2 regions of the Sphingopyxis chilensis genome follow, and region 1 is predicted to be linked to the other one. Evidence: riboswitches for the same ligand, from Rfam matches in the RefSeq annotation. Region 1 holds a riboswitch; the other holds the start of a gene.
What was found. Region 1 has a riboswitch for cobalamin ahead of VSX79_RS18375 (TonB-dependent receptor plug domain-containing protein). Riboswitches for the same ligand answer to the same signal wherever they lie in the genome.

Region 1 (3,694 bases):
CCTGCCGCACGCGTGCATCGGCGGCGGCATGGGCATCGGGGTCGCGCAGCTCGGCGAGAGCGGCCTCGAAGGCTTCGATCGACAGAAAACAGGTCATTCGCCAACAAATCCCGGTGGTGGTGTCCGAGCGATGAAATGGCCTTTGACGCCCTCGGGCCACAGCGAATAGGCGACGCGACCATGCGCGCTCGCCGCATAATGGACGGCATAGTCGAGAATCGCGCGCGCTGAGGCCTCGTCGCCGCCGAACCGCCCAAGCACATAGCCGATCTTGCCCGGCGCGCGCAGATGGACGGTGCAATGATCCTGGCAGGCAAAGAGGCATGCCATGTCCTGCACCGCGATCCCGGCGTAGCGCGGCTCGGCGAGCTTGAGACGCTTCAGCGCCGCGACCAGCCGCGCGCCGCCACGCACGCCTTCGGCATCGACTTGGGCCGCGCGGCTGTGGCGGCAGCTATTGCACACCACCACCGCGGGCCCGGGATCGACGCGTGTCAGCATCAGAAACGCCCCCTTATGCCGGCATAGATGCTGCGGCCGAGCGAGCCATAGCGGTAGGCCGTCATATAATGCTCGGCGAAGATATTTTCGGCACGCGCGAACAGCTTCACCGCGTCGGACAGTGCAACTTCTGCGCGCAGGTCGACGAGCGTATAGCCACCCAGCCGCTGGGCGTTGCTCGCATTGTCATAGCTCTTGCCCGACCAGCGCAGCGCCGCGCCGAGTTCGAGCCCGAAGCCGAAGCCATAACTTGCCGATGCATTGGCGGTATAGCGCGGGCGGCGCGGCAGCCAATTGCCGAAATTGGCGCCCGCCGAACGATCCTCGGAGGCTATCCAGCTATAATTGCCGTCCACCGTCAGCGCGCCGAGGGTGAGCGCCGCGGAGCCTTCGACGCCATGCGCTTCGCTGCGCGCGACGTTGAGATAATATCCGAAGCGCGGGGTGGGCGGGTTGATGCCGGGAACCGTGCAGAGCGGATCGGTCGAGGGCGTCGAACAGCCATTGTAGATGATCTGGTTCGTCGTCGTGCGATCGAACCAGATCGCGCCGACGACGAGTTTGCGGCCCAGAAGATGCTGTTCGATCCCGGCTTCCCAGCCGTGCGCTTCCTCGGGGTCGAGCCCGACATTCCCATATTCGCTGAACAGCTGGTAAAGCCCCGGCGCCTTGAACCCCTCGCCATAGCTCGCGCGCAGCACCGTGCCCGTCGAAAGGCGCCACACGCCACCCGCCGCGAACAGCGTCTGCCCGCCGTAGCGATCATGATCGTCGTAACGGACGCCGCCGTTGAGCGTCAGCCCGTCAACCGGCTCGACGCCGAGCTGGCCATAGACGCTCGTGATCTCGGCCTTGCCGCGCACGAAATCGGGGAGCGGGGTTCCAAGCGATGCCGAGGGCGAGCGGCTGCGAAAGTCCGAGCGTTCGTTTTCGACCCCGAAAATCGCGGTGATGCGGGCGCTGACGTCGAAGCTACCCTGATATTCCCAGCGCTTGTTCGCGCCGTCGGCCTCGAAACTGCGCGGCCGCGCGCGGTCAGGGTTGAAATTGTCGCGGTTCGTGTCGGTATAGGCAAAAGCGATCCGGTTGCGGAATCGCCCGCCGGCAAGGTCGAAATTCAGCCCCGCATAGCCGACGAATTCCTTGTTCAGCCCATAGTCGTTGCTATCGGTGTTGAAGCCGTCGAATTCGACCCGGCCGCTCGAATAAGTGCCGTGCACTTCGGCGCTGACATTGTCGGCGAGCGCCAGTTCGGCGCGGCCCGAGGCATTGCTGTTGCGATAGCCGTCGCGCTCGGTGCCGCCGAACGCCTCGGCGTGCGACGAAATGCCGTCGGTGGTGAAACGCTGGCCGCCGAGGCGCCAGCTGAGTGGCCCCGTTCGCCCGCCGACCGCGGCGCGCGCGCTGACGGTCTGGCGCGACCCAGCCTCGAGGTCGAAGCTGCCTTCGAGCGCCTTTTCGGGCGAGGCGGTGACGATATTGACGACCCCGCCGATCGCCTGGCTGCCCCATAGGATCGACTGTGGCCCGCGCAGCACCTCGATCCGCGAAATATCGCCCGCCAGCAAATTGGTGAAGTTGAAGCCGCCGCCGGTCGATGATGGATCGTTGAGCTTCACCCCGTCGATGACGACGACGCTATGCTCGGACTCGGCGCCGCGGATGCGCAGCGAGGTCGACGTGCCATAGCCGCCGTTGCGCGAGATGCTGATACCCGGCGTGCGGAGCAGCAATTCGGTGACGCCGATATCCTGCGCGCGGTCGATCGCTTCCTTGTCGAGCACGGTTATCGACGACGGCACTTCGTCGAGCGCCAGCGGCGCGCGCGTCGCGGTGACGATGATGCTGTCGCCGTCGGCGGCGACGGCGTGTGCGGAGGGTGCGTCCTCGGCGGCCGCGGCGGAGGAGGCCGCGACGGCGGCAAGGCAGATCGAACTTCGGAAAATAAATTTGAACATATAATCAACCCATCGACAATGCCGCCCGCGCGCGCGGGCTCGATGGGTTGTCCTTTGGGGACGCACGACATCGAGCCCGCGCGCGAACGCGGCCAAGCTTGTCGTCATGCGGGTTCACCCCCGTCCGCCCGGCACACCCTGTCCGGTCGAAAGACGACGGCGACGGGCAGGTCTCCTGGCTTGCGGGTCAGCGCCGGTCGGCCGCCTTCTCGGGACTGAAAGTCCCAATGGCATGTGGCCGATGGCTCGCCGCGTACAGTTGCAGGGGCAGCCGGGGTTTTCCCGTTCCCTCTTAGTCCCCGTCGCCGAGGAACCTGTCGCTTGCCGCGGCCGTTAGCCGGTTTTGGCGGCCGCGGTCAATCGCCGCGACGGGAGCGCGCGATCGGTCAGAACAGCCCTGGCAATTCCCGCTGCGCCGCGCTCGGGCGCTCGGGCACCAGCATCGCGGGGGCCGCGGGCACCAGCATCCGGCTGCTGCGCGCCGCCGCGCCGGCACTCGCATCGGCGATCCGGGTCGGGCAGGCGTTGCCGGCGAGGAAGTCGATCGCGGCGCGGATCGACGCCTCGCGCGGGTCGCCGAGCGGGAGCGTCAGATCATCGTTCGCGGCGCAGCTGTTCGCGATCTTCGGTGCGAGCCCGTCATAATAATCGCTCTGTCCTGCGGCATTGCCCGTGGCGAATGCGACCACGCGCATGCGGTCGTCGCATTCGGCCTTGTCGAGCGCGATCTGGCCGACCGGCTTGCCATAGGTGTTGCTGCCGACGAGCGTCATGTCGGCGCCGAGATAGGGCAGCATCGAATTGATCACCAGCTCGCTGGCCGAGGCGGTCGATCCGGTTCCGATGAAGGCGATGCGCGTCGGCGCGATCGATTGCGCGACCGGCGCGAAGCGATGCTCGTCGTCCTCGCTCGACTTACTGCTGCGAAAGCGCGTCTGCGAAAAGAGCTGGCCGGCGCGCCCCGCGCCCATCAGGTCGCCCATAAGATTGGCCGTCGAAACCAGACCGCCGCCATTATAGCGGAAATCGATGATGATGTCGGTGACGCCCTGCGCGCGGAAATCGGCGAAGGCATTGGTCAGCTGGCCGTCGGCCGACGAGATGAAGCTGCGCAGGTTGAGATAGCCATAGCTCCGCCCGCCCTCGGTGATGACCTTGGCGCCATAGCGGTCCGAAACCGGGTCGAGCGAATAATCGGCCTTGGCGACGGTGACGTCGCGCGTGCCGGCCGCGTC
Region 2 (3,694 bases), 1.0 Mb from region 1:
CGCGGCGACACCCGATGCGCTGATCCTCGGCTGCGTCACGCAGACCGGCGCGCAGGGCGGACATATCGCCCTGGTGTCGAAGCTGCATGCGGGCCTGCCCGACACGGTGGCGGCGCACAGCATCAACAATTATTGCGCGTCGGGGCTGTCGGCGATCGGTCAGGCGGTCGCGAAGGTCGCAAGCGGCGAAGCGACGCACGTGCTGGCCGGGGGTGTCGAATCGATGAGCGGCGCGCCTTTTCTCGGCGATTGCGCGGGTTTCTATACCAACGACGAACTTCCGCCCCGCGCGCGCTTCGTCCCGCCTGTTCTCGCGGCCGATCGCCTTGCCAATGCCGAGGGCATCAGCCGCGCCGAACTCGATGCTGTGGCTCTCGCTTCGCAACGAAAGGCGGGCACCGCCGAAAACAACGCCACGCTTCAAAAATCGCGGATCACAACAGGCCCGCTGGTCGGCGAGGAGTGTATTCGTCCGCAAACCACCGCGGAATCACTCGCCGCCGCGCCGCCCGCGTTCGGCGAATTGCAGCAGCAATATGCCGGCGCACTCGAAGGCGCGAGGTTCGAGCCACTCCACAGCATCGCGCACGCGCCGCCGATCTGCGACGGCGCGGGGCTGGCACTGGTCGGCGGCGAAGGGCTTGGCATCACGCCGCGCGTGCGCGTCGTCGCCTTTGCCGAAAGCGGCGGAGATCCGGCCGCGTCGCTGACCGCCGGCTTCGCGGCGATGGACAAGGTGCTGACGCGCGCCGGGCTGACCCTGGACGACATCGACCGGATCGAGTTCATGGAGGCTTTCGCGGTAACAATCGCCAAATTCCTGCGCGACCGCGAAGCCGATCCCGTGCGCGTCAATGTCAGCGGCGGGCACCTCGCCAAGGGGCACCCGATGGGGGCAAGCGGCGCGATCCTGACCTCGACCCTGCTCGATGCGCTCGACACCTGCGGCGGCCAATACGGCCTGGTCGTGCTGACCGGCGCGATGGGGGTCGGCGCGGCGATGGTCATCGAACGACTGTAAATCCCGATTGCGCAAAACTGCCGTTCCGCTATGGGCGGCGCGTGCGGGGCTTGCTCCGCATATGATCGCGCCGGTGCCCGAGAGGGCTTAAAATGGGAACGCGGTAGGCGTGTCGGAAGGCGCGCCGAAACCGAGGCTGTCCCTGCAACTGTAAGCGGCGAGCGAGATGCACTGGTCCGGAATTGCGGATCAGCCACTGGGGAAACCTGGGAAGGCGTGCATCAAGCCCTGACCCGCGAGCCAGGAGACCTGCCGGCGTGGGTCGCTCAATGCCAGGGCCCAGGGAGTGGCCAAGGCACGGAGGTTTCCGTCGAGCGACGACCAAGCGGCTGGGGCCGCTTCGGTGCCGGGGTTGCAGGCCTTTACGCCACTTGCGACGCCAGCATCGGTCGATCGCGCTCGCGTTTCGGCAGGCTCCGCCTTCGTTGCCGGCGTGCGGGGGCCTCCCATGTTGAAATCCACGACCCTATCCTTGATCGCACTGACGGCGGCGACGCCCGCTTTCGCGCAGACCGGCGACGATATCGTCGTCACCGCGTCGGGCATCGAACAGCCCCGCGACGAGGCGGGGCAAGCGATTACCATCATCGACGCCGATACGATCGAGACGCGTCAGTCGGTCGACGTCGTCGACCTGCTCGCCACGACCCCGGGGGTGCGGTTCAGCCGGACGGGCAGCATGGGATCGGTGGCGAGCATATCTCTGCGCGGCGCGGAAACGACGCAGACGCTGGTGCTGATCGACGGCGTCAAGGTCAACGACCCGAGCGGCATCGGCGACGGATATGATTTCGGGCACCTGCTGACCGGCAATATCGACCGGATCGAAGTGCTGCGCGGATCGAATTCGGTCGTGCACGGAAGCCAGGCGATCGGCGGCGTCGTCAGCCTGACGACCGCGACCCCGGCTAAAGGCTTTGCCCCCAAGGGATCGGCCGAATATGGTTATAGCGACAGCTTCACCGGCAAGGCCGATGTGTCGGGCACCGCCGGACGCATCTCGGGCGGCATCGGCGGCGCCTATTTCCGCACCGACGGCATTTCGTCGGCGGCGGTCGGCGCCGAGAAGGACGGTTACAAGAATTTCGCCGGCAACGCGCGGTTGAAGGTCGCGTTCAGCGACGCGCTGAGCCTCGACCTGCGCGGCTATTATATCAACGCCGACCTCGATTATGACAGCTTCTTCGGCGCGCCGGCGGACAGCGCCGACGTCGCGAAGCTCGACCAATATGTCGGCTATGCGGGGCTAAACCTCGGCCTCTTCGACGGCCGTTTCACCAGCCGCGCCGCGGTGACCTGGCTGCGCAACGACCGCGATTATTATTTCATGCGCGGCACTGCGCCCGACTATGGCTATTCGGGCACCAATTTGCGCTTCGAATATCAGGGCGTGGTGACGCCCGTCGAACAGGCCAGGCTGATCTTCGGTTACGAGCATGAGCGCCCCGATTATGATTTCTTCGGCTTTGGATCGACCGACAGCCAGCGCGCGAACATCGACAGCGTCTATGCGCTCGGCATCGTCCAGCCGTTCGCCGGGCTGTCGGTGACGGGCGGGTTCCGTCATGACGATCACAGCCAGTTCGGCGGCGCGACGACATTCGGTGCCAACGCCAATTATTCGCCGAATGACGGCGCAACCAATGTGCGCGCAAGCTATGGCGAGGGATTCAAGGCGCCGTCGCTTTACCAACTGTACGACGCTTTCAGCGGCAATGCGGCGCTGCGCCCCGAACGGTCGAAAAGCTATGATGTCGGGATCGACCAGAGCCTCGCGGACGGGCGTGCGCTGGTCTCGCTCACCGCGTTCCTGCGCAACACCAACGACCAGATCAATTATGACAATACGGCCTTCACCTATGGCAATATCGACCGCACGCGCGCGAAGGGCGTCGAGGCGACGCTGGCGCTGAGGCCGATCGACGCGCTGAACGTCACCGCATCATACAGCTATATCGATGCGCGCGACCGCTCGGGACGCGCGGTGTTCGACGGCAAGCGCCTGCCGCGCCGCGCCGAACATGCGGTCAGCCTGTCGGCCGATTATGATTGGTCGTTCGGCCTGTCGACCGGCGCGACGCTGACCATGGTCGGCGACAGCTTCGACGATGCGGCGAATGCGGTGCCGCTCGATGGCTATGCGCTGGCGGGCATCCGCGCCTCCGTCCCGGTCGGGCCGAATTTAGAGATTTACGGCCGCGTCGATAATCTGTTCGACGCCGATTATGCGACCGCCTTCAATTACGGCACTTATGGCCGCGCCGCCTATGGCGGCGTGCGGGCGCGCTTCTGATGAAGACGCGCACCGACGCCGAACATGCGGCGAAGATGAAGAAGATCCAGGCCGCGCAGAACAAGAAGGTCGCGGCGAAGACGGTCGAAAAGGGGCTGGTGATCGTCCACACCGGCCCCGGCAAGGGGAAGACCTCTGCCTCACTCGGCATGGCCGTCCGCGCGATCGGTCACGACATGAAAGTCGGTGTCGTGCAGTTCGTGAAGGGCGCGATGGCGACCGGCGAGAAAGCGGTGTTCGACCGCTTTCCCGATCTGATCGAGTTCAAGCCGATGGGCGAAGGCTTCACTTGGGACACGCAGGACCGGACGCGTGATATCGCGGTGGCACGCGAGGCTTGGGAGGAAGTGAAGCGCATGATCGCCGAGCCGAGCTATGCG

Region 2: another riboswitch for cobalamin. It lies ahead of VSX79_RS04245 (TonB-dependent receptor plug domain-containing protein); the one in region 1 lies ahead of VSX79_RS18375 (TonB-dependent receptor plug domain-containing protein).

What each region holds. Positions count from the first base shown of each region.
Region 1 is NZ_CP142394.1:3,905,387-3,909,080, forward strand. It holds gene cobT (nicotinate-nucleotide--dimethylbenzimidazole phosphoribosyltransferase) at 1-97, opposite strand, end outside; gene VSX79_RS18370 (DUF1636 domain-containing protein) at 94-501, opposite strand; gene VSX79_RS18375 (TonB-dependent receptor plug domain-containing protein) at 501-2,459, opposite strand; cobalamin riboswitch at 2,608-2,792, opposite strand; gene VSX79_RS18380 (S41 family peptidase) at 2,846-3,694, opposite strand, start outside.
Region 2 is NZ_CP142394.1:953,484-957,177, reverse strand. It holds gene VSX79_RS04250 (acetyl-CoA C-acyltransferase) at 1-1,021, shown strand, start outside; cobalamin riboswitch at 1,076-1,292, shown strand; gene VSX79_RS04245 (TonB-dependent receptor plug domain-containing protein) at 1,470-3,314, shown strand; gene cobO (cob(I)yrinic acid a,c-diamide adenosyltransferase) at 3,314-3,694, shown strand, end outside.